Regions from separate parts of the Streptomyces sp. NPDC087215 genome, predicted to be linked through region 1. Evidence: riboswitches for the same ligand, from Rfam matches in the RefSeq annotation. Region 1 holds a riboswitch; each other region holds the start of a gene.

Region 1 (7,414 bases):
CTGGTGGGCGTCCTGGACGAGGAAGGCTACCTCCGCCTCGTCGGCGGAGCCTGAGGCGGGCAGTCCCCGGTCGTCGATGCGGTCGTAGCGCACGGTGGCGATGAACTCGCCGCCCACGGTCGCCGCGAGGCCCACCCGGTCCACGAAGTCGTGATGCGTGAAACGGTGGACGTCCTTGGCGGAGAGCCTCGGGTAGGGGGCGAAGAAGCGGTAGTACTTGGACTCGTCCGAGACCTGCTCGTAGAAGCTGACCAGCCGGTCGGCGTCCTCGGCGGTGATGGGCCGGATGCGCGCGGTGCCGCCGTCGCGGAGCACCACGTCCGCTTCCCAGTGGTCGGGGTAGCTGTGGTCCGGGGGCCCCGGACGCGCCGGTGGTGTCGGCTGGTCCGCCGCTTCCGACTGCTCCGACGCGCTGTGCATGAGGTCAGCCTACGGCCGCGACACGCCGGTGGCACCGGTCGCGCGGCGGGGGACGGCCGTGCAAGGTGGGGAACGTGCCGGGCACCCCGCGAAGGGCCGAAAGACCGGTCCGATCCGGGCCCAAGGTCGGTGCGCGCGCGGAACAACCCGTGAGAGACTGGTCTAGACAACCGCTTGAGACTTGAAGGGCAACACCATGGCTGAGCGCCGCGTCAACGTCGGCTGGGCCGAGGGCCTGCACGCCCGCCCCGCGTCCATCTTCGTCCGTGCCGCCACGGCTTCCGGCGTTCCGGTGACGATCGCCAAGTCCGACGGCAGCCCCGTGAACGCCGCCTCCATGCTCGCGGTGCTCGGTCTGGGCGCGCAGGGCGGCGAGGAGGTCGTCCTGGCGTCCGAGGCCGAGGGCGCCGAGGCCGCGCTCGAGCGCCTGGCGAAGCTGGTCGCCGAGGGTCTGGACGAGCTCCCCGAGACCGTCTGACCCGGGGCGGCACTCCGTACGACGAGAGGCCGTGCCCGCCGGAGATCCGGTGGGCACGGCCTCTCGCGTCGTCCCTGTCCCCCGTGTCGTCCCTGTCCCCCGTGTCGTCCCTGCGCCTCCCGCCCGGTCCGGCCTCTCGCACTGCCGGGCTCACATGCCGCCCGGCCCTCGTACTGTCCGGCTCTCACTGTCCGGCCCACGCTGTCCGACTCTCGCGTCGTACGCCTCCGGCTCCGGCTCCGTCCGGGATCTCGTCCCACGCTCCACGGGCGCCCGCCCGGCCCGCGGAGGCTCCGGGAGAGCGTCGGCCGTCCCCGGCGGACGGCGGACGGAAAAGACGGCGCCGGGCGCCACGAGATCCGGCGGGTCGAACAGTGCGGGCGAAACTCGAAACGCCGGACAGCGCACCCGGAACACGGCAGACCGAACGCTCCGGGCGAACCCGCCCGGCCAATCCCCGGCACGAAATTCCCCGGACGGAATTCCTCTCCCTTTTGTAGGGCGCCCGCGTTAATTCCGGGCACTCGCCGTGTTGACGGCATGTTGCGAAACCCTCACGCGCCCCCGGTCCGGCCGCTTGAGCCGGTGCAGCGGACGCGAGCGCTCCGCGTGCAGGGCCGTCAGCGTCCGCGCCCGCTCGGCGTCTCCGCGCGCCACCGCGTCCACGATCGCGCCGTACGCGTCCCAGGCCTCCACCGGCCGCTCCGGCCCGTCGACCAGGTACATCCAGGCGATCTTGTGCCGGAGCTGGGTCAGCAGCGTCGTCAGCGGCGGACTCCCGGAAGCCTGTGCGAGCGTCTCGTGGAACCAGCCCCCCAGCGCGCGCAGATCCTCGACCTGGCCGTGCGCGGCCCGCTCCCGCCCCAGCCTCACCAGCCCCCTGAGGACCTTGAGATGGGCCTCCGTGCGCCGCTGGGCGGCCCGTGCGGCCCCCAGCGGTTCGAGGAGCGCCCGCATGTCGAGCAGATCGGCGGCCTCCCGCTCGGTGGGCTCGGCGACCTGCGCGCCCGCGTGTCTGCGGGTGACGACGAAGCCCTCCGACTCCAGGGTGCGCAGGGCTTCGCGGACCGGGACGCGGGAGACCCCGTAACGGCGGGCGAGCTGGTCCTCGGTGAGCCGGCTCCCCCGCCCGAAGACCCCGGAAACGATGTCGTCCCGGATCGCCGTGCACACCGAGTGCGCGGGAATGCGCATGTCCGACCTCCGCCTTGGTCGCTTCGAGACAATTCGAGCGGCGCTTTTCTCGCGCACTCTCCGCGACTCTATTGCAGTACGCCGGAATTTCCGATGCCCCACCGGAACATGCCGACCGGAACGGCCATGGGAAAAGCCCCGGCTCTGTACGAGCCGGGGCTTTTGCGACGTGCGGTCCGCGCCGCGTCCTGGCGGTCGCGGCGCGGACGCCCGGGTCAGACCTGGACGCCTCGGGCGCGCAGATACGAGACCGGGCTGATGTCGGAGCCGTAGTCGGCGCTGGTGCGCGCCTCGAAGTGCAGGTGGGGGCCGGTCGAGTTGCCGGACGAGCCGGAGACGCCGATCCGCTGGCCCGGCTCGACGGTCTGGCCGATGTGGACGCCGATGGAGGACAGGTGGCCGTACTGGGTGTACGTGCCGTCGTGCATCCGGATGACGATGTTGTTGCCGTACGCGCCGCCCCAGCCCGCCTCGACGACGGTGCCGGAGCCGACGGAGACGACCGTGCTGCCGTAGGCGGCGTGGAAGTCGATGCCGGAGTGGCTGCCGGAGGACCACAGGGAGCCGCCGGTCTTGTAGCCGGTCGACACGTAGGTCCCGGCGACGGGGAGCTGGAAGGAGGCCAGACGGCGTCGCTCGGCGTCGCGGGCGGCGCGCTCCTCGGCCTCGCGGATCTCCTTGGCGCGGGCCTCGGCCTTGCGCTTCGCCTCGGCCTGCGCCTTCGCCTTGGCGACGGCTTCGAAGGCCTGCCGCTCCTGGGCGGCCGCCTGGGCGTTGAGGCGGTCCACGAGGGACTCCTCGGTGATCACCCGGGTGAGGCCGGTGTCCTCGGGGGAACGGGGCTCCGCGTCGGCGGCGAGCGCCGGGGAGGCGAGGGTTCCGATGACGCCGGTGGTGGCGAGCGTCGCCGCTCCGGCGAAGCCCGCGCCGCGGCGCGCCGTCCGGCTCGGAGCACGGTGCTTCCCGGTGGCACGGGTGAACGCCATGAAGTGGCTGGTCCTTTCCTTCCTTCTCGCCTACCGGGTTAGCTGACGGGTTCGGAGCAGGAAGGTCTCCTACGGGCCCCTCCGCACGGCGAAGGCGTCCGATTCACCCCAGGGACTACGTATGGGTCCCCGGCTCCCCAGGCTCGCGCCTGACGGGGACTCGGCGATGACTGTCCGATGCCGCGGGTGCGGCGGGTGCAACTGACGAACAGCCGCACCGACGCTATGCGGATCGCCTGTCGATCACCAACTGGACGCGATTTTTGTAAGACTTACCACAGGGCATACAGTCATTCTTTCCGTCAATACGGACAAAAAGAGAACCCCGACGGGCGGTGCCGTCGGGGTTCTCCCTGCCGGATCGGGGGTGGAGCGGGCCTGAATCAGCCCGTCACGACCGTCACTTCACCGATGCCGAGCGCCCGTACGGGCTCCGCGATCACCGCCGCGTCACCCACCAGCACGGTGACGAGCCGGTCCACCGGGAAGGCGCTGACCACGGCGGCCGTCGCCTCGACGGTGCCGGTCTCGGCGAGCCGCGCGTACAACTGGGCCTGGTAGTCGTCCGGGAGGTGCTGCTCGACCTGGTCGGCGAGCGTCCCGGCGACCGAGGCGGCCGTCTCGTACCGGAGCGGCGCCACCCCCACCAGGTTCTGCACGGCCGTCTCGCGCTCCGCGTCGGTGAGCCCCTCGGCGGCCAGCGTCCGCAGCACCTTCCACAGGTCTTCGAGGGCCGGACCGGTGTTGGGGGTGTCCACGGAACCGCTGATGCCGAGCATCGAGGCGCCGTTGCCCCCCGCGTCGGAACGGAGCACCTGCCCGAAGGCCCGCACGCCGTACGTGTAGCCCTTCTCCTCGCGCAGGACCCGGTCGAGCCGCGAGGTGAGCGTGCCACCGAGGCAGTACGCGCCCAGGACCTGCGCGGGCCAGACACGCGCGTGCCGGTCGGGGCCGATCCGGCCGATCAGCAACTGGGTCTGGACGGCGCCGGGACGGTCGACGACGACGACCCGTCCGGTGTCGTCGGCGGTGATCGGCGGCATCGGCAGCGGCTCCGCCCGCTCGCCGGTCCAGGCGCCCAGCGTCTCGGCGAGGACCTTGTCCAGGTCGATGCCCGTCAGGTCGCCGACGACCACGGCGGTGGCGGTGGCGGGCCGGACGTGCGCCTCGTAGAAGGCGCGGACCGCGGCGGCGTCGATCCCCTCGACGGTCTCCTCGGTGCCCTGGCGCGGCCGGGACAGCCGGGACTCGGCCGGGAACAGCTCCTTGGAGAGCTGCTTCGCGGCGCGGCGGCCCGGGTTGGCCGACTCGTGCGGGATCTCGTCCAGCCGGTTGCGCACCAGCCGCTCGACCTCGGTGTCCAGGAACGCCGGGGCGATCAGCGCCTCGGCGAGCAGCCCGAGCGCCTTGGACAGCCGGGAGACGGGAACCTCCAGGGAGACCCGTACGCCCGGGTGGTCCGCGTGCGCGTCGAGCGTGGCGCCGCAGCGCTCCAGCTCGGCCGCGAACTCCTCGGCGCCGTGCTGGTCCGTGCCCTCGGAGAGCGCGCGGGCCATGATGGTCGCGACGCCGTCGAGACCGGCCGGCTCGGCGTCCAGCGGGGCGGGCAGGAAGACCTCCACAGCCACCACCTGCTGGCCGGGACGGTGACTGGTGAGCAGCGTCAGACCGTTGTCCAGGGTGCTGCGGTCCGGGGCCGGGAAGGCCCAGGGCCGGGCCACGCCGGGGGCGGGCCGGGGGTGGAAGTCCATGCTCGTCAAAGACGCGGCAGCGTCGGTCACTGGTCCGCCCCCTCTTCCTCGTCGCTGTCGCTCTGTTCGGTCGCCAGGGGCTCGTAGACGAGCACCGCGCGGTTGTCGGGGCGCAGGGCGGCCGCGGCGGCGGCCCGGACCTCCTCGGCCGTGACGTCGAGGACGCGGTCCACCGCCGTCAGGGCGAGCTGCGGGTCGCCGAAGAGCACCGCGAAGCGGCACAGTTCGTCGGCACGGCCCGCGACGGTGCCGAGCCGGTCCAGCCACTCGCGCTCCAACTGGGCCTGGGCGCGCTCCATCTCCTCGGGCGTCGGACCCTCGGCGGCGAACCGGGCCAGCTCCTCGTCGACGGCCGCCTCGATCCGGGGGACCTCGACGCCCCCGGAGGTCTTGACGTCCAGCCAGCCGAGGGAGGGAGCACCGGCGAGCCGCAGCAGACCGAAGCCCGCGGCGACGGCCGTGCGGTCGCGGCGGACCAGCCGGTTGTGCAGCCGCGAGGACTCGCCGCCGCCGAGCACGGTCAGCGCCAGGTCGGCCGCGTCGCACGCGCGCGTGCCGTCGTGCGGCAGCCGGTAGGCGGCCATCAGCGCGCGCGCCGGGACCTCCTCCTCGACGACCTCGCGCAGCTGCCCGCCGATGACCTCGGGCAGCGAACCGTCGCGCGGCGGCCGCTTGCCGTCGTGGGACGGGATCGAGCCGAAGTACTTCTCGATCCAGGCGAGGGTCTGCTCCGGGTCGATGTCTCCGACCACGGACAGCACCGCGTTGTTCGGGGCGTAGTACGTGCGGAAGAAGTTCCGCGCGTCCTCCAGGGTGGCCGCGTCGAGGTCCTCCATGGAACCGATCGGCGTGTGGTGGTAGGGGTGGCCCTCCGGGTACGCGAGGGCGACCAGCTTCTCGAAGGCCGTGCCGTACGGCACGTTGTCGTAGCGCTGGCGGCGCTCGTTCTTGACGACGTCCCGCTGGTTCTCCATGGACTCGTCGTCCAGGGCGGCGAGCAGCGAGCCCATGCGGTCGGCCTCCAGCCAGAGCGCGAGCTCCAGCTGGTGGGTGGGCATGGTCTCGAAGTAGTTGGTGCGCTCGAAGCTCGTCGTGCCGTTGAGCGAACCGCCCGCGCCCTGCACCAGCTCGAAGTGCCCGTTGCCGTGGACCTGCTTCGAGCCCTGGAACATGAGGTGCTCGAAGAGGTGGGCGAGGCCCGTGCGGCCCTCGACCTCGTGGCGCGAGCCGACGTCGTACCAGAGGCAGACCGCGGCGACCGGGGTCAGGTGGTCCTCGGACAGCACCACGCGCAGACCGTTCGGCAGCCGGTGCTCGGTCGCCGTCAGCCCGCCGGAGCCGGCCTCGGCCGTGGCCGTGTGACCCATGGGCATGTACGTCCCTTCGATCGCGATGTGAAAAGGTCCTGCCACTGTATGCAAGCGCGCCGACACCTGGCGAAGTTCCCGCCCGTTCGAGATGTCCCTCGTCCGGGTCGCGGTCGGCGTTGTCGGTGGCACGGTCCACAATGGTCCGCGTCAGATCAACCTTGTTGGTGAAGGAGCCGCAGCCGCGATGGCCCGCCGCAGCACGAAGACACCGCCGCCGGACGACGCGTTCGAGGAGCGAATCCTCGACATCGACGTCGTCGACGAGATGCAGGGCTCCTTCCTCGAGTACGCGTACTCGGTGATCTACTCGCGCGCCCTGCCCGACGCCCGCGACGGCATGAAGCCCGTTCAGCGCCGCATCGTGTTCCAGATGAACGAGATGGGGCTCAGGCCCGAGCGCGGCTTCGTCAAGTGCGCCCGGGTCGTCGGCGAGGTGATGGGCAAGCTGCATCCGCACGGCGACGCCTCCATCTACGACGCCATGGTCCGCATGGCACAGCCGTTCTCCATGCGGCTGCCCCTCGTCGACGGCCACGGGAACTTCGGTTCCCTCGGCAACGACGACCCGCCGGCCGCCATGCGGTACACCGAGTCGCGGATGGCGCCCGCCGCACTCCTGATGACCGAGTCCATCGACGAGGACACGGTCGACTTCAGCCCGAACTACGACGGACAGGAGCGGGAGCCGGTCGCCCTGCCCGCCGCCTATCCGAACCTGCTGGTCAACGGCGCTTCGGGAATCGCGGTCGGCATGGCGACGAACATGCCCCCGCACAACCTCGGCGAGGTCGTCGCCGCCGCCCGCCACCTGATCCGCCACCCCGGTGCCGACCTGGAGACGCTGATGCGTTTCGTGCCCGGCCCCGACCTGCCGACCGGAGGCCGGATCGTCGGCCTGTCCGGCATCAAGGACGCGTACGAGACGGGCCGCGGGACCTTCAAGATCCGCGCCACGACCAGCGTGGAGACCGTCACGGCGCGCCGCAAGGGCATCGTCGTGACCGAGCTGCCCTTCACGGTCGGCCCCGAGAAGGTCATCTCCAAGATCAAGGACCTGGTCGGCTCCAAGAGGCTCCAGGGCATCGCGGACGTCAAGGACCTGACCGACCGCACCCACGGCCTGCGTCTCGTCATCGAGATCAAGAACGGCTTCGTGCCCGAGGCCGTCCTCGAACAGCTCTACAAGCTGACGCCGATGGAGGAGTCCTTCGGCAT
Region 2 (7,414 bases), on a different contig from region 1:
GCGCGTTCGGGCCGCCGAGGTAGCGGAAGAGCGGGAGGTCGCTGGCCTCGGAGGCGGCGTGCGCGACGGCGAGGGAGACGCCGAGGATGGCGTTGGCGCCGAGCGACGACTTGTCCGGGGTGGCGTCCAGGTCGAACATGGCCTGGTCGATCAGGCGCTGCTCGGTGGCGTCGTAGCCGACGAGCTCCGGGCCGATCTGCTCGATCACGGCGAGGACGGCCTTCTCGACGCCCTTGCCCTGGTAGCGGTTGGGGTCACCGTCGCGAAGCTCGAGGGCCTCGAACGCACCGGTGGAGGCTCCGGACGGAACAGCAGCACGGCCGGTGCTGCCGTCGTCGAGGCCGACCTCGACCTCGACGGTGGGGTTGCCTCGGGAGTCCAGGATTTCCCGGGCTACGACGACGTCGATGGACGGCACGAGCATCTCCTTATGGGATGTGACGCTGGATGTGACGCAAGGTCGGCGCAGGGTCGGCTTGGCCTTGCGTCAAGAGCCTAACCGGCTCGGCGGCTCCGGCCAGCCGGGCGCCCGCCCCCTGGGACGAAAAAGGGCCCAAGGACATGCATTCAGGGGCGAAAGACCCCGGATCTACTGGACAGTAACCAAGAAGTCCTCCCGAAACCGCCGGGGAGACCCTTCTCGGGGCGCGAGGAGGGGGCTCCGCCCGTGGGCGGGGAATCCGGGAGGGAAGGGGAGTCCGTACGTGGCGGGACCCCTCCCGGAGCGGGGAGGGAGCGCGTACGCGGCGGGGACCCCGCCCCCGGTGGGGCGACCACTCGTGACGGGGGCCGGGAGAGGGAAGGGGAGTCCCGCCCGTGGCGGCGAGTCCGCCCGCGCCCGTGTCTCCGTCCGTGGCCGCGCCCGTGTCTCCGTCCGTGACCCGCGCCCGCGATCTCCGCGCGGCCCGCGCGTGGAACTCCGCAGGAGGAGAGGAGCGGGAGACCTCGGACGGCGGAAACCCCGGACCGGCGCGCACGGGGGGAGGCGCGCCGGGCCGGGGTGGTCACCGCGGGAGGGTCGTCGGTGCCGTACGGGTCGCGGGACCCGTACGGACCGCCGGGCTCACTTGAGGTGGAGCTGCTGGCCCGGGTAGATCAGGTCGGCGTGGTCGACGACGTCCTTGTTCAGCTCGAAGAGCTTGGCCCAGCCGCCCTTGACGCCGTGCGCCTGGGCGATGCTGCTGAGGGTGTCGCCGGTCACGACCTTGTACTCGCCGTCGCCCTTCTCGACCTTCTTGCCGGTCGGGGTGGTGACGGTCGCCTTCGGCGCGGCCTGCTGCTGCGCGGCCTTCTTCGGGGCCTGGCGCTGCTCGCTGCGGGTCGTCGGCTGCTCGGCCGACCGCTGCTGCGTCGGCTGCTGCTTCGGCTGCTGGGTGACGGTCTTGGGGGCGCTCTCGGCGGCGCCGCCGTCGTAGGAGGCACGGGAGAGGCCCACGCCGCAGCTCGGCCACGCGCCCTTGCCCTGGCCCGCGAGGACCTTCTCGGCGATGGCGATCTGCTGGGACTTCGACGCCTGGTTGGCGGTCGAGGCGTAGGCGGTGCCGCCGTACGCGGCCCAGGTGGAGGCCGCGAACTGGAGGCCGCCGTAGTAGCCGTTGCCCGTGTTGATGGACCAGTTGCCGCCGGACTCGCACTGGGCGACGCGGTCCCACTCGGCGACCGTGGCGGCCGAGGCGGTGCCCGCGGTCATCAGCGGGGCGGCGACGGCGACACCGGTGACGCCGACGAGCGTGACGACCTGGGTGGCCTTGGAGGGACGGCGGTGTTTGCCCTTACCGGAAAACAGCATGGAGATTCTCCTCACCGACGCCTGCGAGGTGAGCTGTCGGGTTCGGGCCAATGAGTTGCCCGGCCGCGTGTCCCAGCACGCGGCTTCACCCCAAGCCGGTCGTCGGCCGTCTCTCAACGGCCGGGTCCGGCACTTACCTTGGGTCCCCCGCTCCTGCCTTCGGCGCTTGCGCGACGACTGTTCCCGACGGCCGACGGCAGGATTCGGCGTTTCGGTCGACGGGGCCCGCGGTGGCGAGCGGTGACGACCGTAGACACAGACCCACCGGAAGTTCAAAGAGGCGAATGACGGACATTCCGACCCTCCTTGCCTTCCGGCGGGGGGTGTTTGCGCAGGTGGGAGGCGACAGGAGCAAAGTTTGCGGGTGTGACACGCCAGTTGGGGCGAAGAGACCCATGTCTCACTTGCCCAGAACCGGACATATGACCCCGAATCACTCCGCCTGTGCGACCGGACTCTCCGTCAGGTCAAGGCTCTGACCAGGGAGGATGAGGTCCGGGTCGGTGCCGACCGTCTTCCGGTTGGCGTCATAGAGCGCGGTCCAGCCTCCGGGCAGCTCGTTCTGCTGCGCGATGTCGGACAGGCTGTCGCCCGCCTTCACCGTGTACGCGCCCGAAGTGCCCTGACTGTCCGTTCCGCCCGAATTCTTGGCGGCGTCGGCCAAGGGCTTCGCCGCGGTCTCCTCGGAGAGGCCGTCACCGGGCGCCGCGTGGCGACCCGTTTCGGCGGAGTCGCCCGGCTTCCCGGTCCCCTCCGGAGCCGCGTCGCCCCGGTGCTTGCCGGACCCCGTCGACGGGGCACCGGTCGTCGGCTCACCGGACGTGCCCGGTGCGACGGACCCGCCGGGCGTGGTGGTGGCGGGATCGGGGGCGCCCGGGGAGACGGGGGCCGTCGGGCCGACCGGCGCGCCCGTCACCGGCGCGCCCGTCGAGGGCGTGGCGGGACTCGTGGGCGCCGAGGTGGCGGTGCGCGCCTCGGCGGTCCGTCCGGCCGCGCCCCGGGCCGCCTCCGCCGCACCGGAGGAGGGCGGACCCGTCGTACGGTTCGACTCGGCGACGGGGCCGCCGGAGGGCTTGGGGAGGTCCGCCGGGCCCGGGTCCACCTTCGGCCGGGCGCCGTCGTTGACGAGTCCCGCGATCGGCGCGCAGGTGGCCCACGCGGTGGAACCCTTGGCGAGGGCCTTCTCGGCCACCGCTATCTGCTGGGCGCGGCTGGCCAGGTCGGGGCTGGGCGCGTAGGCGAGACCGCCGTGCCGCTCCCAGCTGTCCTGGGTGAACTGGAGGCCGCCGTAGAGGCCGTTGCCGAGGTTGGCGCTCCACTGGCCGCCGGACTCGCACTCGGCGACCCGGTCCCAGGTGGCGGCGTCGGCGGCGGACGCCGAGCCGGTGGCGAGCAGGGGCAGCGCCATGGCGGACCCGGTCACCCCCGCGGCGACGACGATGGCGGGGGCCTGACGGGGGCGGCGGTGTCGTCCGTTCCCGGAACGCATAGGAGCGCCTTTCGCGTGACAACTGGGGTGGTCGAACTGAGTTGTCGGGGAACGTAGCCGTATTCGAACGCTCATCACAAGTCGATGCACCCGCGATCACGCGAAGATCACATTTCTGACACCTCGTCAGATCCATGGAGGGGGACGGCCGGGGAGAACTCCACCGGAAGGGTGCGCAGCCCCCGCATGATGAGCCCGCCGCGCCACCGCAGTTCGGCCGGATCGGCGGCGAGCCGCAGGTCCGGGAGGCGGGTCAGCAGGGTCGCCAGGGCCGTCTGCCCTTCGAGCCGGGCGAGCGGCGCGCCCAGGCAGTAGTGGATGCCGTGCCCGTATCCGAGGTGCTGGTTGTCGCGCCGGGCGAGGTCGAGGACGTCCGGCCCGTCGAAGCGCTCGGGGTCCCGGTCGGCGGCGGCGAGGACCACGAGCACCGGGTCGCCCGCCGGGATCTCCTGCCCGCCGATCGTCAGCGGGCGGGTCGCGTACCGCCAGGTGGCCATCTCCACCGGCCCGTCGTACCGCAGCAGTTCCTCGATCCCGGTCTCCAGGAGTCCGGTCTCCCCGGCGGCGATCGAGTCCTGGAGCCGGGCGCGCTGCTCCGGATGCCGGAGCAGCGCGTACAGTCCGTTGCCCACCAGATTGACGGTGGTCTCGAAGCCGGCGAAGAGCAGGATGAAGGCCATCGCGGCGGCCTCGTTCTCGGTGAGGTGCTCGCCGTGGTCGGAGGCCCGGATGAGACCCGAGATGAGGTCGTCCCCGGGCTCCTCGCGCTTGCGGTGGATCAGCTCCGCGAGATAGCCGCGCATCTTCTTCACCGACCGCGCGACCCCGCCGCGCGGCCCGCCGCCGTGCCGGATCATCATCCCGGCCCAGTCCCGGAAGTCGTCCTGGTCCTCCTCGGGCACCCCGAGCAGGTCGCAGATGGCGTAGATGGGCAGCGGGAAGGCGAACTCGTGGATGAGGTCCGCGCTCCCCCGCTCCACGAAGGAGTCGATGAGCCGGTCGGTCAGCTCCTGCACGCGCGGGGCGAACTCCGCGACCCGGCGGGGGGTGAACGCCTTCGAGACGAGCCTGCGCAGCCGGGTGTGGTCCGGCGGATCGATGTTGAGCAGATGGGTCATCAGCTCGGCCTTGCGCTCGCCCGGGATGCCCGTCTTCCCCTTCGCGTGCGGGGACTCGGCGTGGTGCGCCGGGTTCTTGGAGAGCCGCTGGTCCGCGAGGGCCTGCCGGGCGTCGGCGTACCGGGTCACCAGCCAGGCCTCGACCCCGCTCGGGAGGGTCGTGCGGTGCACCGGCTCGTGCGTCCTGAGCCAGGCGTACGCGGGATAGGGATCGCTGGCGAACTCCCAGGTGAAGAGCTCGGGCGCGGGCCCGGAGACGGGACACGACGAGGCGCCGGGGACTTCTCCGGGGGCGGGGCGGGAGGCGGGTGCTGGGCCGGGGGTGGTGCTCACCCCCCGACCGTACAGGCAGGTTCCGCCGGATCCGGGTGTGGAGATTCCGTGAGGACGGGCCGGACGGGTGCCCTACATTCCTGACAGTGGACCCTCAGATGCTCAGGAGCACGTTCGCGGTCGTCGAGAGACGGGCCGAGCACGCCGTCACCTACTTCTACGCGCATCTCTTCCGGCAGGAGCCGTCCCTGCGCGAGCTGTTCCCCGGGGACATGCGGCCCCAGCGCGACCGGCTCTTCGCCGCGCTCACCCATCTGGTGGACCGTCTGGAGGACCCGGACCTCCCCGTGTACCTGGGGCGCCTGGGCCGCGACCACCGCAGGTTCCTCGCCACCCCCGCCCTCTACGCCTCGGTCGGCACCAGCCTGCTCGCCGCGTTCGCGCACGTGGCGGGAGCCGCCTGGACCACGGAGGCCGAGAAGGCCTGGACGGAGGCGTACGCGCACCTGGCCGAGCTGATGCTGGCGGGCGCCGACGAGGCCGTGGCGGCGGGCGAGCCCGCCTGGTGGGACGCGGACGTCGTCCGGCACGAGCGGTACGGCCCCGACCTGGCCGTCCTCACCCTGCGGCCCCGGCGGCCCCTGCCCTTCCTGCCCGGCCAGTACGTCAGCGTCGCCTCGCCCCGCGTCCCCCGCGTCTGGCGCACCTACTCCCTCGCCGACGCGCCCCGCCCGGACGGCACCGTGGAACTGCACGTGAGCCGGGTCCCCGGTGGGGTGATGAGCACGGCGCTCGTGCACGGCACGGCGCCCGGCGGGGTGCTGCGGCTCGGGCCGCCCGACGGCGACCTCGTCGCCCGGACGGAACCGGGCGGACAGCGCGCCTACATCTGCGCGGGCACCGGCTGGGCGCCGGTGAAGGCCCTCCTTTCGGAGGCGGTCGAGCGCGAACCGGCCCTGATGGGAAGGCTGTTCGTCGTGGCGCGCGCGAAGGAGCACCTGTACGGGCGCCGGGACGTGGAGCGGCTGGCCGCCCGGCTCGACGGGCTGAGCGTCACCTACATCACCTCCGCGCCCGGCCACCCCAAGGACCAGGCGACCGAGCGGCTCGTCCAGTCCCTCCGGTCCTGCGTCCACTGGTCCGCGCACGACGTGTACCTCGCCGGGCCGCCCGGCTTCATCACGGAGGTCGTCGAGGTCCTCGTGGAGCTGGGCACCGCTCCCGACCGCATCCACCACGACACCCTGCCGCCGGTCAGCCCCTTCGCCGTCCGCCCCCACACCCCCGCCGACCGCCTCCTCGGCCCACCGGCCCCCCTCTGGCACAACCCGGCCGCCCGCACCGCGCGGCCCGGACGCCGGTGATCGATACCGTGGTGCCTCCACCGTCGCCGGACGAGGAGGACGCCATGCGTCGCAGGAACCTACTGGCCGGGGCTCTCGCCGCCGGAGCCTCAGCCCTCGTCGGCACCGGCACGGCTTCCGGCGCGAGCCTGGAGGACGCGCTGTTCCGCCTCCCGGACGCGGAGCCTGCCCCGCTCCGAACGCTGGCCACCCGCACCGCCGCCGCACGCCAGGCGTTCACCGACGCACGCTACGGCGAACTCACCGCCGAACTGCCCGGTCTGCTCGCCCACGCCGAGGCGACGCGGGAGACAGCCGTGGGCCAGGCCCGCCGACAGGCCCACGCCATCCTCGCCCGCGCCTACGTCCTGGCCGCCGAACTCGCCGCGAAACAGCACTCCGACACCGCGTGGGTCGCGGCCGACCGCGCCCTGTCCGCAGCCCGTGCCAGCGGTATGCCAGTGCCCGTCGGCGAAGCCTCCCGCGTCCTGGCGATCACGATGCGGCGCTCCGGCCGCAGCGCTGCCGCCGTCCGCCTCCTCACCCAGGAAGCCGCCGCCCTCGACCCCACCGAGGCCCGCACCGCCGCCGTCCGTACCACCCTGCTGCTCACCGCCGCGTACTCGGCGGCGTCGGGCCGCGACCGCACGACCGCCCTCACGCTGCTCGACGAGGCGGACGAGGACGTCCGGCGCCGTCCGGCCGCCCCGGGCGGGCTCTTCACCGTCGACGCCACCCAGGCCCAGGTGGACATCTACCGCATCAGCGTCCACAACGCCCTCGGCACCCCCGACGAAGGCGTGGCCGTCGCACGCGGCCTGGACATCGGCCGTATCCCCACAACCGAGCGGCGCGCCCGCGCGTGGACCGACACCGCCCGGATGTGGCACGCCCTCGGCGACGGAACGCGGACGTTCGCCGCGTTGCGCCACGTCGAGCGGGAAGCGGCGCAGGAAGTACGCCGGCCCGCGCTGCGGGCCCTGACCACCAGCCTGCTCTACTACGGCCCGGCAACCGTGTCCGGCCTGCGGGAGTTCGCCGTCCGCACGGGAGCCGTACCCGCGTAGCCCGTGCCGTCCCGCCCCGGCGCCGGGGCGGGACGGCGGAGTTCGGTCACGGCGCGGGCACGAACCATGCGGCGGGCTCGTCCTTCTCCACCCGCGCGATGATCTCCCGCATCCGCTCGCTCATCGGGGGCAGGGCGTCCAGCGGGAACCAGGCGACCTCCGCCGACTCGTCGTCGCAGACCCGGGGCTCCTGTCCCCCGTCCGCCGGACGGCAGGCGAAGACGACCTCGAAGTACTGCGCCCGGTCGCCATTGCCGTGGCGTACCGGCGGGGAGTGCGTCACCGCCGCCAGGCGCTCCACCACCACCCGCACCCCGGTCTCCTCCTCCACCTCC
Region 3 (7,414 bases), on a different contig from region 1:
CGGGCGGCAGGACGGCGTTGCGGAGCAGGAACTCGGCGTCCTCCCGGGTGTAGATGTCGTTGGTGACGACGGCGAGGGAGAGGGTGTCGCGCAGGGCCCGGCAGAGGGCGGCGACGGTGGCGGTCTTGCCGGAGCCGACGGGGCCGCCGAGTCCGATGCGCAGGGCGCGGCGGGTGCCGTCGGGGCGGTGGGCGTCGGCGGAGACGGCGCCGTGGTGGTGTCCGTGGTCGAGGTGCATGGGGCAGCTCCTTGGTGTGCGGGCGGGCCGTGGAGGGGTGGACGCAAGAGTGGGTCGGGGCCGGGACGGGACCCGGCCCCGGGGTCATGAAGCGGTCAGGAGACGGCCAGAAGTCGGCCAGAAGTCGGTCCTGAGGTGTCCGCGGGGCCGTCCGAGGCCGTCATGAGGCCGTCATGAGGCGAAGAGGCGCACCGGCCAGGCGGCGTGCTGTTCGGCGGTGAGGTCGAGCAGGGGCGCGGAGGCCGCGGGCAGGGCGTCGACGCCCTGCCGGGCGGCCGCCACGGCCTGTGCGGCGACCTCGTCCATCTCGGGGGCGAGGCGGGCGAGGACGGCGGTGGCCTGGTAGGGGTCGAGGCCGAGGAGGCGGACGACGGCGGTGGCCGGTCCGCCGACGGTCTCGTACACGACGCAGTGGGCGGCGTCCTCGGGGCCGAGCCCGGCGGCGCGGGCGGCGGTGCCGAGGACGACGGGCTGATGGGCGCCGCGCGGGAACAGCGCGGCCAGCGCGTCGAGTTCGGGGCTGGGCCAGGCGGCGCGGGCGGCCCGCATCATCTGACGGCCGAGCCTGCGCGCGGCGGCGCGCAGGGCGGGCGAGGGAGTGCGGGCGTCGGCCGCCGTGTCGAGTTCGGCCGGGTCGAGTCCGTGCGCGGCCCCGGCGGCCAGCGCGGCGGAGGTGAGGCCGGTGGTGCGCAGTCGGCCGCGGCAGAAGGACTCCAGTCCCGTGGCGTCCCGGACGCGGTCGGCGCGGACGGCGGCCTCGGCGCCGCCGGAGTGGGCGTGCCCGCCGGCGGGAAACCGTCCGTCGGCGAGCACGAGCAGTGCGGAGCGTGTCATGGAGGGGGCGCCGTCAGAAGAGGAAGTAACGCTGGGCCATGGGCAGTTCGGCGGCGGGTGCGGGTTCGACCACTTCGCCGTCGATGCTCACCGAGAAGGTGTCGGCGTCGACCTCGACCCGGGGCACGGCGTCGTTCTCGACCATGTCCGCCTTGGTGACCCGTCGGGTGGAGCCGATGGCGGCGAACTCCTTGTGCAGTCCGAGCTTCTGCGGGAGGTCGTCCTCGATGGCCGCCTGGGCGACGAAGTTGATCGAGCCCGCGGCGGCCGCCCGGCCGAGCGCGCCGAACATGGGGCGCGGCAGCACCGGCTGCGGGGTGGGGATGGAGGCGTTGGCGTCGCCGAGCTGCGCGTACGCGATCTGTCCGCCCTTGATGACGACGAGCGGCTTCACACCGAAGAAGGCGGGTTCCCACAGGACCAGGTCGGCGAGCTTGCCGGGTTCGACCGAGCCGATGACGTGGCCCATGCCCTGGGCGACGGCCGGGTTGATCGTGTACTTGGCGACGTAGCGGCGGGCCCGGTGGTTGTCGGCGCGGCCGTCGCCGGGGAGGGCGCCGCGCCGCTTCTTCATGACGTGGGCGGTCTGCCAGGTGCGCATGATCACTTCGCCGATGCGGCCCATGGCCTGGGAGTCGGAGGAGATGATCGAGATCGCGCCCAGGTCGTGCAGGACGTCCTCGGCGGCGATGGTGGAGGGCCGGATGCGGGACTCCGCGAAGGCGAGGTCCTCGGGGACGGCCGGGTTGAGGTGGTGGCAGACCATCAGCATGTCGAGGTGTTCCTCGATGGTGTTGACGGTGTGCGGCCGGGTCGGATTGGTGGAGCTCGGCAGGACGTTCGGCTCCGAGACCACGGTGATGATGTCGGGGGCGTGGCCGCCGCCCGCGCCCTCGGTGTGGTAGGCGTGGATGGTGCGCCCGGCGACGGCGGCGAGGGTGTCGCCGACGAAGCCCGCCTCGTTCAGGGTGTCGGTGTGGATGGCGAGCTGGGCGCCCGTCTCCTCGCAGACGCCGAGGCAGGCGTCGATGACGGCGGGGGTGGCGCCCCAGTCCTCGTGGATCTTGAACCCGAGCGCTCCGCCGCGCAGTTGGGAGTGCATGGCCTCCCGGGACATGGTGTTGCCCTTGCCGAGCAGACCGATGTTGACGGGGAAGGTGTCCAGGGCCTCGAACATCCGGGCCATGTGCCAGGGGCCGGGGGTGATGGTGGTGGCCTTGGTGCCCTCGGCGGGGCCGGTACCGCCGCCGACGAGCGTGGTGACGCCGGTGGCGAGGGCCTGCTCGACCACGGTCGGGGAGATGAAGTGGACATGGGTGTCGACGGCGCCCGCGGTGACGATGCGGCCGTTGCCGACGATGACCTCGGTCTCGGGGCCGATCACCAGGCCGGGGTGGACGCCGTCCATGGTGTCGGGGTTGCCGGCCTTGCCGAGGGCGACGATCCGGCCGTCCCTGATGCCGATGTCGGCCTTGACGATCCCCCAGTGGTCGATGACCACGGCCCCGGTGATGACGGTGTCGGGGGCCCCCTCGGCGCGGGTGGTGCGGGCCTGGCCCATCGACTCTCGGATGACCTTGCCGCCGCCGAAGACGGCTTCGTCCCCGGCCCGGCCGGGGCCTCCGCTGCGGTCCTCCTCGATCTCCACGAAGAGGTCGGTGTCGGCGAGCCGGAGGCGGTCGCCGGTGGTGGGGCCGAACAGGTCGGCGTAGACGGCGCGGTGCAGATCAGGCACGGGAGTCCTCTTCGTTCGCGTCCAGGGGACCCGCGGTCTCGCCGCGCAGACCGGGGACGATCCGGCGGCCGGTGAGGGGAACGAGTTCGACCTCGACGGGGATGCCGGGTTCGAAGCGGACGGCGGTTCCGGCGGCGATGTGCAGCCGCTGTCCGCGCGCGGCGGCACGGTCGAACTCGAGTCCGGGGTTGACCTCGGCGAAGTGGTAGTGGGAGCCGACCTGGACGGGCCGGTCGGCGGCGTTGAGCACGGTCAGACGCGTGACGGGGCGCCCCTCGTTGAGGGGGACGGGGCCGTCCGCGTACAGGATCTCTCCGGGGATCATCGGCGCGTCCGTTCAGACGATGGGGTCGTGGACGGTGACGAGCTTGGTGCCGTCCGGGAAGGTGGCCTCGACCTGGACGTCGTGGATCATCTCGGGGACGCCCTCCATGACCTCGTCGCGGGTGAGCACCTGGCGTCCGGAGGCCATCAGTTCGGCGACCGTGCGGCCGTCCCTGGCGCCTTCGAGGACATGAGCGGTGATCAGCGCGACGACCTCGGGGTGGTTGAGTCGCACACCGCGTGCCCTGCGCTTCTCGGCCACGTCGGCGGCCACATGGATGAGCAGGCGTTCCTGCTCGTGCGGGCTCAATTGCACACTTCCACCTCACAGTCGTCCGCCGGGACGGGACCCGGACAGCTGCGGACCCTACCGAGCTTCAACACCTTGTTGAATGCTGGAGCGCGGTACACCGGCAGACATTGCACGTTAGGGCGGAAGTTTTTCCGGCTGGTTAACTACGCCTTTGCGATCACATGATCATCGGACCGACGACGGTACATACGGAGCCGGACCCTCCCCTGACGGATCGACATCCGGCCGTGTCGTGTCGAGGGCCGGACGGCCGACACGTGTCGCAGAATCCCTCCCTCGTTCGGAGTAGTCGACGAGTCGATATTCAGACCGGTCAACTTGCGCCATCGATGTACTCATCTGGCGGAATCGAACGTTCCATCGCTGGTGCGGGGCTCGCCGGGGGTACCTCCGATGATCACGAAACCCTCCTGTCCACCCGAACGGATCAGTCGTGAGGAGCCTCACATATCGCCGTTTCCACTCGGATTTCACCCCTGGTGTGAGTCAAGATCCCTGTCGACGACAAGCCCCCGCCGCCGCGGCGGGGCGGTCCGGGCGGACGCCGAGTCCTGCCGCTGTCCCGGACGTCTGGTCGACAGGATTGGACCGGCAGGAGTGGAGGACCCGATTTTTACGGGGCGTACGCGCTGTTTCCCACAGCGGGGCCGCCCCTTGGGGTGAAGCCGCAACCGCGGCCGGGCATCTTCGCCTGCCCGAACCCGACAGGTCATCCTTCACAGGCGGCTGACGAAGGGTTGCGCATGACTGCGCAGATGCACGTCCCGTCCCTGCTGTCCCGGGTCGGAGCCGTCTCGGCTCTCACTCTCGCCGCCGTCGGCGGCACGCTGCTCGCACCGGGTGCGGCGCCGGAGGCCCAGGCAGCGACGAACTACGCGAACAAGGCACTGAGCGTCGCCGCGTCCAAGAAGGGAGCACCGTACCGGTACGGGAGCGCCGGACCCTCCAGGTTCGACTGCTCCGGTCTGACGCTCTACGCGTACCAGAAGGCGGGCAAGTCGCTGCCCCGCACCGCGCAGCAGCAGTACAACAGAACCACACGCGTCTCCGCCGCCTCACGGCAGAAGGGGGACCTGGTCTTCTTCCACTCCGGCGGAAGGGTCTACCACGTGGGCATCTACGCCGGGAGCGGCAAGATCTGGCACTCGCCCAAGACGGGGTCCTGGGTGAAGCTCGACAAGATCTGGTCGTCCAAGATCTACTACGGCCGCGTCCGCTGACCCGGCGGAACCGACGGCCGGTCCGTGAACTGACCCGGGGCCGGTCCGTGAACTGATCAGGCGGAACGGACGGCGCCGGTCCGTGCGGGGTGCGGTGGCGCCGCCGCATCCCGCACGGACCCGGGCCGACCCCTGGCGGTACGGTCCCGGCGACCGCGCGTCCCCCGCGGAAGCCGCCTCCGGGGCCCCTCTCGGGCCCGCGACGACGGCATCGGCCCGGGTCACGACGACGGACCCGCCCCACGCGGGTCCGTCAGCGGCTGGCCAGCGGGGCGGGGGTCCACGGGAGGGAGATCCGGACCGTCTTGCCGCCCTCCTCGATCGGGGTCACGGAGAGACGCCCGCCGGCCTCCGCCGCGAGGGCCCTGACGATGACCATGCCCCTGCCGTTGTCCTGCTGGACCGCGGCGGGCAGACGGCGCGGCAGCCTCGGATGACTGTCGGTGACACCGATGTGCAGCTGCTCCTCCCGGTCGAGCCTGAGGTCCACCGTGAAGGTGGGCGACTGGCCGAGGGTGTGCAGCACGGCGTTGGTGGCCAGCTCGGAGACGACGATCCGGATCGCGTCCGCGGTCTCCGTGGCGTCGTCCAGGCCCCAGCAGCCGAGAACCTCCGCCACGAACCGCCGGGCCGTGGACACCGAGGCGGGTTCGCTCGGCAGAGTGACGGATGCTTCCTGCTGGTCTGCCATGGCGACGCCGTCCCTTTCCGCCGGGGCCGCTGCCCCGGATCGCACTGCGCGTCAGACTGCCACCGATCGGGCCGCGCCGGGAGGCGTTCTCCCAAGATATGTCCCCATCTGTCGCCCGAAGCGGTGAACGCGAAGGCCCCGGGACGCACCGGGCCGCCGTCCGCCGGGTCAGCCGGCCGGAGCCGTCCGCAGGATCGTTTCCACCGCGTACGCGATCCGCTCGTCCGTCAGATCCGCGCGGGCCGTGAGCCGTAGCCGCGAGACCCCGTCGGGCACGGAGGGCGGCCGGAAACAGCCGACCGCGAGCCCCCGCTCCCGGCAGTCCGCCGCCCAGCGCAGCGCCGCCTCCGGGGAGGGGGCGCGCACCGAGACCACGGCCGCGTCGGGCCGGGCGGCCGTCAGACCCGCCCCGGTGAGGAGCCGGTGCAGGGTGGTGGCAACCGTACGGGTCCGCTCCGCGAGACCCGGCTCGGCCGCCAGCAGACGCAGGGCCGCCAGCGCGCCCCCGGCGGCGGCCGGGGCGAGACCGGTGTCGAAGATGAAGGTGCGGGCCGCGTTGACCAGGTGCTCGACCACCCGGGCCGGGCCGAGGACCGCGCCGCCCTGACTGCCGAGGGACTTCGACAGGGTGACGGTGGCCACCACGTCCTCGTCGCCCGCGAGCCCGGCCCCGTGCAGGGCCCCCCGACCGCCGTCGCCGAGGACGCCGAGGCCGTGGGCGTCGTCCACGACCAGACCGGCGCCGTGCGCGCGGCAGGCGGCGGCGAGCGCGGACAGCGGGGCCCGGTCGCCGTCGACGGAGAACACGGAGTCGCTGACGACCAGGGCCCGCCGCCCCGGATGCGCGTCGAGGGTCTTGCGCACGGCCTCCGGGTCGGCGTGCGGGACGACGGCGGTCTCGGCGCGCGCCAGACGGCAGCCGTCCACGATCGAGGCGTGGTTGGAGGCGTCGGAGACGATCAGGGCGTCCCGGCCGCCCAGCGCGGTGAGCGCGGCCAGGTTCGCGGTGTAGCCGGAGGAGAAGACGAGGGCGGCCTCGAAGCCGCAGAAATCGGCGAGTTCGCGTTCCAGCCGGGCGTGCAGCCGGGTGGTCCCGGTGACGAGCCGGGAACCGGTGGAGCCCGCGCCCCAGCGGCTCGCCGCCTCGGCCGCCGCTCCGGTCACCTCGGGCCGTCGGGTCAGGCCCAGGTAGTCGTTGCCCGCCAGGTCCAGGAGGTCGGAGTCGGCGGCGCGGGGCCGCAGCACCCGGACGAGACCGGCGTCGGCACGGCGGCGCGCCTCGGCGTCGGTCCAGTCGAACGCGGTGCGGCGCGGGCCCGCGGCCCGGGTCCCGTCGGCCTGTGACATACGGCGTTCCTTTTGTAGGCAGCGCACAGACCCTAGCCAACGGAAGCCGGGGTGGGGATGTGGTCATCCACACACCTCCTTCGGGGCCGTTTGTTCGGTTCCTCCTTGGCCCGGAGGCGGGCGGTAGGACAGGATCAACGGTTATGGACCTGCTGAACACGCTGGTGGAGAAGGGGCTGCGGCGCGAGCTGCCGACCCGTGGGGAAGCGCTCGCCGTCCTGGCGACCTCGGACGACGAACTGCTCGATGTGGTGGCCGCCGCGGGCAAGGTGCGCCGCCAGTGGTTCGGGCGCCGGGTGAAGCTCAACTACCTGGTGAACCTGAAGTCCGGACTGTGCCCCGAGGACTGCTCGTACTGCTCGCAGCGGCTCGGCTCCGAGGCCGGGATCCTCAAGTACACCTGGCTGAAGCCGGACGAGGCGTCCCGGGCCGCGGCCGCGGGTGTCGCGGGCGGCGCCAAGCGGGTGTGTCTGGTGGCGAGCGGCCGTGGTCCGACCGACCGGGACGTCGAGCGGGTCGGCAGGACCATCGAGGCCATCAAGGAGGGCAACGAGGGCGTCGAGGTGTGCGCCTGCCTCGGACTGCTCTCGGACGGGCAGGCGGAGCGGCTGCGGGAGGCGGGCGCCGACGCGTACAACCACAACCTCAACACCTCCGAGGGGACGTACGGGAAGATCACCTCCACCCACACCTACGCGGACCGGGTGGACAC
Region 4 (7,414 bases), on a different contig from region 1:
GTTCCAGGAGAGCCACTGGGAGCCGTCGTTCGGCGTGGCCTCCCCGACGTCCTTCGAGTCGCAGGTGGTGCGCGCCGAGGAGGTCGTCGCCGCCCTGCCGCCCGAGCGGAAGCTCTTCCTCTTCGTCAACGTGTCGGCGCTGCACCAGCCCAACTGGTTCCACCTGCCGGGCGCGACCCGCGAGACCGGCGACTCCCGGGCCACCCACGCGGCGGCACTGGAGTACGTCGACCGGCACATCGGGCGGCTGTTCGACGCGATGAGCAGCCGCCGCCCGTGCTTCGCGGTCGTCTGCTCCGACCACGGCACGGCGTACGGGGAGGACGGGTACACCGGCCACCGCCTCGGCCACGAGGTGGTCTGGACCGTCCCGTACGCGCAGTTCGCGCTGGCGGGCCCCGGACGGGAGGCCACGGTATGACGGACGACGCCCTCCGCCCGTACCGCGCCTACGTGTACGCGTACCCGCACAAGACCGCGTACCGTCCGCTCCCCGATCCGACGCCCCCGCTCGCCGCGCTCTGGGCGGACGAACCGAAGGACGCGCTCTCCCTCTACGCGCACATACCGTTCTGCGAGGTCCGCTGCGGGTTCTGCAACCTCTTCACCCGTATCGGCGCCCCGGACGAGCTGACCACCCGCTACCTCGACGCGCTCGACCGCCAGGCCACGGCGGTGCGCGAGGCCCTCGGGGACGGATCCCCGGTGCGGTTCGCCACGGCCGCCTTCGGCGGCGGCACGCCGACCTTCCTCACCGCCGCCGAGCTGGAGCGGCTCTGCGACGTGGCGGAGAAGCGCATGGGGGCCGATCTGCGGGCGATACCCCTGTCCGTGGAGACCTCGCCCTCGACGGCGACCGCCGACCGGCTCGCGGTCCTCGCCGAGCGGGGCGCGACCCGGCTCAGCATCGGAGTGCAGAGCTTCGTGGAGGCCGAGGCGCGGGCGGCGGTCCGGCCGCAGCGCCGCGCCGACGTGGAGGCGGCGCTCGGCCGCATCCGGGACACCGGTGTGCCGGTGCTGAACATCGACCTGATCTACGGGATCGACGGGCAGACGGAGCGGAGCTGGCGCGCCTCGCTGGACGCGGCCCTCGCCTGGGAGCCGGAGGAGCTGTACCTGTATCCCCTGTACGTCCGTCCGCTGACCGGGCTCGGCCGGCTCTCGGCGGCCGAGCGCGGGGCCGCCGACCTGGAGTGGGACGCGCACCGGCTGCGCCTGTACCGGTACGGCCGCGACCACCTCCTGGCACGGGGGTACGCGCAGGTGTCGATGCGGATGTTCCGGCGGGCGGACTCGGCGCCGTCGGGCCCCGACGACCACGCCTGCCAGACCGACGGGATGATCGGTCTGGGCTGCGGGGCCAGGTCGTACACCTCGGAGCTCCACTACTCCTTCGACTACGCGGTGGACATGCGGGAGATCCGCTCGATCATCGACGTCTACACGGGGACGGCGGACTTCTCGCGCGCGGAGGTCGGCAGACGGGTGGACGCCGGGGAGGCCCGTCGCCGTCATCTGCTGCAGTCGCTGCTCCAGGCCGCGGGGATGCCGGTGACGGGGTACGAGGAGCGGTTCGGTTCCTCGCCGTTCGCGGACTTCCCCGGGGAGCTGGCCCGGTTCGAGGCGCTGGGCTGGCTGGACGCGGGGGCGCCCGAGGGGCTGCTGCGGCTGTCGCCGGAGGGGCTGGCGCACTCCGACGGACTCGGCCCGGAGCTGTTCTCCCCCGCCGTGCGGGCGGCGATGGCCGCGTACGAGCCGAAGTAGGAGGATTCCGTGGACCTGACCCTGCTCTACCGGGGGCCGCTCGCCTCCTGCGACTTCGACTGTCCGTACTGCCCCTTCGCCAAGCGCCGGGACAGCCGGGAGCTGCTGCGCGCGGACCGGGCGGCGCTCGACCGGTTCACCGGGTGGGCGGCCGACCGGGCCGAGGACCGGCTGCGCGTGCTGTTCACCCCGTGGGGCGAGGGCCTGGTCCGGTCCTGGTACCGGCGGGCGCTGGTCGATCTGTCCCGGCTCGCGCACATCGAGCGGGTGGCGATCCAGACCAATCTGAGCTGCCGGACCGACTGGTTGGCCGAGGCGGACCGGGAGAGCGTGGCGCTGTGGTGCACGTACCACCCGGGGCAGACCCCGTACGAGCGGTTCCTCGGCAAGTGCGGGGAGCTGGTGGACCTCGGGGTCAGGTTCAGCGTCGGGGTGGTCGGGCTGCCCGAGCACCTGGAGCACGCGCGGCGGCTGCGGGAGGCGCTGCCGCCGCACGTGTACCTGTGGGTGAACGCGGCCGAGGGGCACGCGTACACCGACGCGGAGGCCGCGCGGTGGACGGAGCTCGACCCCCTCTTCCCGTACAGCAGGCATCCTCACCGGTCGGCAGGACTGCCCTGCCGCACCGGGGAGTCGGTGATCTCGGTGGACGGCGAGGGCACGGTCCGGCGCTGTCACTTCGTCCGCGCCGAGCTGGGGAACCTGTACGACGGTTCGTACCGTGCGGCCCTGCGGCCCCGCGCCTGCCCCCTCGCCGTCTGCGACTGCCACATCGGCTACGTCCATCTGGAGACGCTGCCGCTGTACGACGTGTTCGCCGGTGGGGTCCTGGAGCGCGTCCCCGCCTCGGTGCCGCTCAGAGGGGCATGAGGTCCGGACGCTTGGCCTCGACGTGGTCGCCGGAGCTCTCGCCGCGCAGCCTGCGCCCGATCCACGGTACGAGGTACTCCCTCGCCCAGTGGATGTCGTCGCGCCGCACTTCGAGCGTGCCGCGCGGCGGGACCGGCGGCCAGGACTGGTCCGGGTCGGCGGGCACCGGAAGACCGAGGACCTGGGCGGCGCGCAGCGCGACCCGGGTGTGGCCCTCGGCCGAGAGGTGCAACCGGTCGTCGTCCCAGGCGCGCCGGTCCTGCACGGACCGCAGCGACCACAGGTCGAGGACCGGGCAGTCGTAGCGGTCGGCGATGGACCGGACATGGGCGGTGTACGTGGCGATCTTGCCGCGCAGGTGCTTGAGCACGGGGACGTCACGGGTGTCGAAGCCGGTGGTCACCATGACGGTGCCGACGGCGGAGGTCAGGTCGGCGACGGCGCGCTCGAAGCGCTCGGCGACGTCGTCGGGGTCCGTGCCGGGGCGGATGATGTCGTTGCCACCGGCGCAGAAGGTCACCAGGTCGGGGGCGAGTTCCCTCGCCCGGGGAACCTGTTCCGCCACGATCTGGTCGAGGAGGCGCCCGCGTACGGCCAGGTTGGCGTAGCGGAAGGCCTCGTGCTCCGGCAGCTGGTCGGCGAGCAGTACCGCGAAGCGGTCCGCCCAGCCGAGGTACGTCCCGTCGGGTCCGGGGTCTCCGACGCCCTCGGTGAAGCTGTCACCGATCGCCGCGTACGACCCGAATGCGTTCTTGTCTGTTGATCTCGAATCGTCTGCCACGGGTGGACATCCTTCCCTTTCGGATGTGACCTACGCGACCGTAAGGAGGGGTTGACGCCGGGTGACATATGACACCGATAAAGAAATTGCCAAGCCGGAATACGCCGGAGGCCCGGCACGCACGGGTGCCGGGCCTTCGGTGGGGCGGGTGCGTCAGACGGAGACGCCGTGCTGGCGGAGGTAGGCCAGCGGATCGACGTCGGAGCCGTAGCCCGGCGAGGTCCGGATCTCGAAGTGGAGGTGGGGTCCGGTGGAATTGCCGGTGGAGCCGGAGAGGCCGATCTGCTGTCCGCCGGAGACCGCCTGGCCCGCCGAGACGGCGAGCGAGGAGAGGTGGGCGTACTGCGAGTAGTTGCCGTCGGCGTGCTGGATGACGACCTCGTTGCCGTAGGAGCCGCTCCAGCCCGCCGAGACGACCGTGCCCGCGCCGACGGCGCGGACGGTGGTGCCGGAGGAGGCGATGAAGTCGACACCGGTGTGGTAACCGGAGGACCACATGGAGCCGGAGGCGCGGTACGGGGTGGAGAAGCCGCCGCTGACGGGCTTGACCCAGCCGGAGGAGGAGGCCGAGGAGCCGGAGGACTGCGTCGTGGACGAGCCGGAGTCCGGGGTGGTGGCCTGGGCGGCCGGGCGCTCGGAGCTCCGGGTGGTGTGCGTGGAGTCGCCGGAGTCCTGGGCGGCGGGGGCCTTGCGCTCGGTCTTCGGGGCGGCCGTGGCGGGGCTCTTCGGGGCGGCGGCGGGAGCGGTGCTCCTGGCGCCGAGGGTGAGCTTCATGCCGGGCAGGATGAACGAGGGGTTCTCGCCGACGACCTGGCGGTTGTCCGCGTAGAGCCGCTGCCAGCCACCGGTGAGGTGGTGCTCGGCGGCGATCTTCGAGAGGTGGTCGCCAGGGACGACGGCGTACGTCCTCGGCGCGGCCGGGGCCGCGACCGGCGCCGCGGCGGGCGCCTTGGCCTGGGCGGCGACGGTGACGGTCCGCGCGGGGGCGGCCGGGGCCGTCTGCTCGGCGGCGTGGGCACCGGTGGCGCCGAGGAGCGGGAGGGCGACGACGGCGCCTCCCGTACCGGCGGCGGCGATGCCCCGGGTGAGGGAGTTGTTCCTGGGACGGCGGTGCTTACCCTTCGCGGGCATGGCGAATTCCTCTCCGGCGCCTGCGAGGTGAGCTGTCGGGTTCGGACGGGAGATGTCCGGCCGCGCTCTCGCGCGACTTCACCCCGAGCCGTCCTGCGTCGCGGGACCGGCGTACTTCCTGGGTCCCCCGCTCCTGCCACGCATGGGATGAGTGGAATTCCGGACGGTGGCAGGATTCGGCGGTCCGACCGGATTGACGGTGACGCTAGACGAGCGTTTCGGCGCGAACAAGCCGATGCTTTATCAGTTCGGCGTCCGCTCGCTCCCGGGCCCGGAATTCCGGTCACCCTGCGTGGATGACACTTCTTCGACTCCCTTTTTCCGTAAGGCGATTGCGTCGCGGCCCCGGGCACGATCCGTCACTTCTATGACGCTGCTCACGCTCCGATTCCCATCTCATCTGCAATCAGGGCGTGTTATCCGGAAGGTGTGAATACGGACAGATCGCCCATTCCTAGCCAGGGGGGTGCGCCCCGTTCGTCCTGCCTGGATGATTGGCTCTTGGAATCGGCCCCGTGCCGTACCCCCGAACGCCGAATTCTCCAGGAGCATCCGTGACGCAGCAGCTGCCGCAGGTCCCGCCCGCCGAAGCGAACGAGCCCGAGCTGGCCGAGGTCCGCAACTTCCGGGACGTGGGCGGCCTGCCGACGACGGACGGGCGCGCGGTGCGCCCCGGCCGTCTGTTCCGCAGCGGCCACCTCGCCCACGCGACCGAGGAGGACGCCGCCTTCCTCGCCTCGCTGGACCTGCACACCGTCTTCGACTTCCGCAACCAGGCCGACGTGCGCATCGAGGGGGCGGACGTCGAGCTTCCGGGCGTGCGCAACGTGAACATACCCCTGAACGACCCGGCCGAGGGCAAGGAGTTCTGGCGGCTGGTGCGGGACGGGGACATAGCCCAGCTGCGGGAGATCCTCGGTGGGGACAAGGCCGCCGACCGGATGGCCGATTCCTATCGGAAGATGGTGGTCGAGCGCACCGCCGACCACAGCCGCATCCTGCACGCGCTCGCGGAGAACAGCGTCCCCGCCCTGATGCACTGCGCGGCGGGCAAGGACCGCGCCGGGCTCTCGATCGCGATCACCCTGCTCGCCCTCGGGGTCGAGCGCTCGGCGATCGAGGCCGACTACGTGAAGTCGAACGACCCGCACCGCCGCTACAAGGTGAGCCGCAGCTCCACCGCGTCCGACGCCATGTCGCCCGAGGTGATGGAGCTGCTGAGCCCGCTGTTCGACGCGCGGGTGGAGTATCTGCGGGGCGCCTTCGAGACGATCGAGGAGACCTGGGGCTCGGTGGACACCTACCTCGCCGAGGGCCTCAAGCTGACCCCGGAGACCCTCGGGCGGCTGCGGGAGCGTCTGCTCACCGAGGTCTGAGCCGGACCGTCCGGGCCGCGCCGATCTCTGCGGAGCGCGGCCCCGGCGAACCCGTACGGGGTCCGGTCTCACCGCCCGCCCGCGCGTCGGGCCCACCGCCCCTCGCCGTCCGCGCTACTGGTTCTGCCCGCCCAGCATGAAGAGCAGATACAGGAAGCCGGCGAAGAGGTGGCCCGCCACCAGGTACGCGAAGAGGCGGAGCACCAGGCCCTTGGGGAACTTGCCCTCACCGCGCTCCTCGCCGGTGACCGGTGCGTGCTTCTCGGACATGTCGAACCTTTCGGAGGAAGGGTCAGGCGGGGTCAGCGACGGTGCGGAGTTCCGTCGCCGAGGCACAGCTCGGCGACGGGGCTCTGCATCAGGGTGTGGACGAAGAGCAGCTCGGCCCCGCTGGAGGTCGCGGCGCCGATGCGGTGCGGGGTGAGCGAGTCGAAGTGCGCGCTGTCCCCGGGATCGAGGACGTGGACGGCTTCGCCGAGCGCGAGCCGCACCCGGCCCTCCAGGACGTGGATCCACTCCTCACCGGGGTGGACCCGCACGATGTCCGCCCGGGTGGCGTACGGCACGTGGACCCGCAGGCACTGGAGGGCGCGCCCGGCGCTGCCCGCCTGCCGGTAGATCCAGCCGTCCGCCTCGACGGGCTCGGAACGTCCGGCGCGGACCACGGGGTCCCGTTCGGGGGGTGTCTCCCCCAGCAGCTCGGAGACCGTCGTACCGTAGATGCGGGAGAGGGCGAGGAGCATGGGCAGCGAGGGCTGCCGGTTGCCCGTCTCCAGCCGCGAGAGATGGGCGGGCGAGAGACCGGCGCGCTGGGCGGCGGTCTCCAGGGTCAGTCCCCGGCGTCGGCGCAGGCCCCGCAGCTGCGGGGCGACGTCCGGCAGGACGTCGGGAACGGCGGGGGCCGGGGTGCTGTCCCCGGGGACGTGGTCCATGTGTCCATTCCGCCAGGATCGTGCCTCTGAGGCAAGTTTCTTGCCTCAGAGGCAAAAGTCCGGAGCGGTACGAGCCCGGCGCGGAGCGGTACGGCCCCGGTGCCGGGCTGGCGGACTCGGCAGGTCAGCGCTGGGCGACCGCCTGCTTGACCAGTGTCCTCCCGAAGTCCCACATCAGCCCGCCGCCGCCGTGGGCGTCGTCCATGACCGCCGTGAAGGCGGTGACGAACCGGTCCACGTCCGCCTCGTCGATGACCAGCGGCGGAATCAGTTTGATCACCTCCAGACGGTCCCCGGAGACCTGGGTGAGGATGTGGTGGCGCTGGAGCAGCGGGACGACGACCATCTGGGCGAAGAGACCCTTGCGGGCCGCCTGGAGCATCGTCCAGCGCCCGCGCAGCCCCAGTGAGGACGGACGGCCGAACTCGATCCCGATCATCAGACCGCGCCCGCGGATCTCGTGCAGCAGCTCGTACCGGGGCACCAGCTCCTTGAGCCGTCCGGAGAGCAGGTCGCCGATCCGGCGCGCGTGGGCGACCGTGCCCTCGTTCTCCATGACC

What was found. Region 1 has a riboswitch for cyclic di-AMP ahead of ACIO92_RS20160 (M23 family metallopeptidase). Riboswitches for the same ligand answer to the same signal wherever they lie in the genome.
Region 2: linked by a shared signal. The riboswitch ahead of ACIO92_RS31265 (transglycosylase family protein) and the one ahead of ACIO92_RS20160 (M23 family metallopeptidase) in region 1 are both predicted to bind cyclic di-AMP.
Region 3: linked by a shared signal. The riboswitch ahead of ACIO92_RS25150 (C40 family peptidase) and the one ahead of ACIO92_RS20160 (M23 family metallopeptidase) in region 1 are both predicted to bind cyclic di-AMP.
Region 4: linked by a shared signal. The riboswitch ahead of ACIO92_RS02675 (peptidoglycan DD-metalloendopeptidase family protein) and the one ahead of ACIO92_RS20160 (M23 family metallopeptidase) in region 1 are both predicted to bind cyclic di-AMP.

The regions. Positions count from the first base shown of each region.
Region 1 covers NZ_JBIUZD010000007.1:141,907-149,320, reverse strand. Annotated here, with positions in the region: gene ACIO92_RS20175 (GNAT family N-acetyltransferase) at 1-420, opposite strand, end outside; gene ACIO92_RS20170 (HPr family phosphocarrier protein) at 617-898, shown strand; gene ACIO92_RS20165 (GntR family transcriptional regulator) at 1,409-2,092, opposite strand; gene ACIO92_RS20160 (M23 family metallopeptidase) at 2,308-3,078, opposite strand; cyclic di-AMP (ydaO/yuaA leader) riboswitch at 3,091-3,254, opposite strand; gene ACIO92_RS20155 (pitrilysin family protein) at 3,462-4,829, opposite strand; gene ACIO92_RS20150 (pitrilysin family protein) at 4,856-6,202, opposite strand; gene ACIO92_RS20145 (DNA topoisomerase (ATP-hydrolyzing) subunit A) at 6,384-7,414, shown strand, end outside.
Region 2 covers NZ_JBIUZD010000019.1:99,962-107,375, forward strand. Annotated here, with positions in the region: gene eno (phosphopyruvate hydratase) at 1-424, opposite strand, end outside; gene ACIO92_RS31265 (transglycosylase family protein) at 1,064-1,789, opposite strand; cyclic di-AMP (ydaO/yuaA leader) riboswitch at 1,793-1,964, opposite strand; gene ACIO92_RS31270 (transglycosylase family protein) at 2,223-3,278, opposite strand; gene ACIO92_RS31275 (cytochrome P450) at 3,386-4,729, opposite strand; gene ACIO92_RS31280 (globin domain-containing protein) at 4,828-6,033, shown strand; gene ACIO92_RS31285 (XRE family transcriptional regulator) at 6,078-7,079, shown strand; gene ACIO92_RS31290 (NUDIX hydrolase) at 7,126-7,414, opposite strand, start outside.
Region 3 covers NZ_JBIUZD010000011.1:64,035-71,448, reverse strand. Annotated here, with positions in the region: gene ureG (urease accessory protein UreG) at 1-238, opposite strand, end outside; gene ACIO92_RS25170 (urease accessory UreF family protein) at 410-1,072, opposite strand; gene ACIO92_RS25165 (urease subunit alpha) at 1,086-2,807, opposite strand; gene ACIO92_RS25160 (urease subunit beta) at 2,800-3,132, opposite strand; gene ACIO92_RS25155 (urease subunit gamma) at 3,145-3,447, opposite strand; cyclic di-AMP (ydaO/yuaA leader) riboswitch at 3,977-4,184, shown strand; gene ACIO92_RS25150 (C40 family peptidase) at 4,188-4,664, shown strand; gene ACIO92_RS25145 (ATP-binding protein) at 4,918-5,355, opposite strand; gene ACIO92_RS25140 (8-amino-7-oxononanoate synthase) at 5,524-6,702, opposite strand; gene bioB (biotin synthase BioB) at 6,846-7,414, shown strand, end outside.
Region 4 covers NZ_JBIUZD010000001.1:637,154-644,567, forward strand. Annotated here, with positions in the region: gene ACIO92_RS02655 (STM4013/SEN3800 family hydrolase) at 1-421, shown strand, start outside; gene ACIO92_RS02660 (STM4012 family radical SAM protein) at 418-1,764, shown strand; gene ACIO92_RS02665 (STM4011 family radical SAM protein) at 1,774-2,634, shown strand; gene ACIO92_RS02670 (SGNH/GDSL hydrolase family protein) at 2,621-3,415, opposite strand; gene ACIO92_RS02675 (peptidoglycan DD-metalloendopeptidase family protein) at 3,569-4,546, opposite strand; cyclic di-AMP (ydaO/yuaA leader) riboswitch at 4,551-4,706, opposite strand; gene ACIO92_RS02680 (tyrosine-protein phosphatase) at 5,101-5,922, shown strand; gene ACIO92_RS02685 (DUF6126 family protein) at 6,037-6,192, opposite strand; gene ACIO92_RS02690 (XRE family transcriptional regulator) at 6,225-6,854, opposite strand; gene ACIO92_RS02695 (aspartate aminotransferase family protein) at 6,979-7,414, opposite strand, start outside.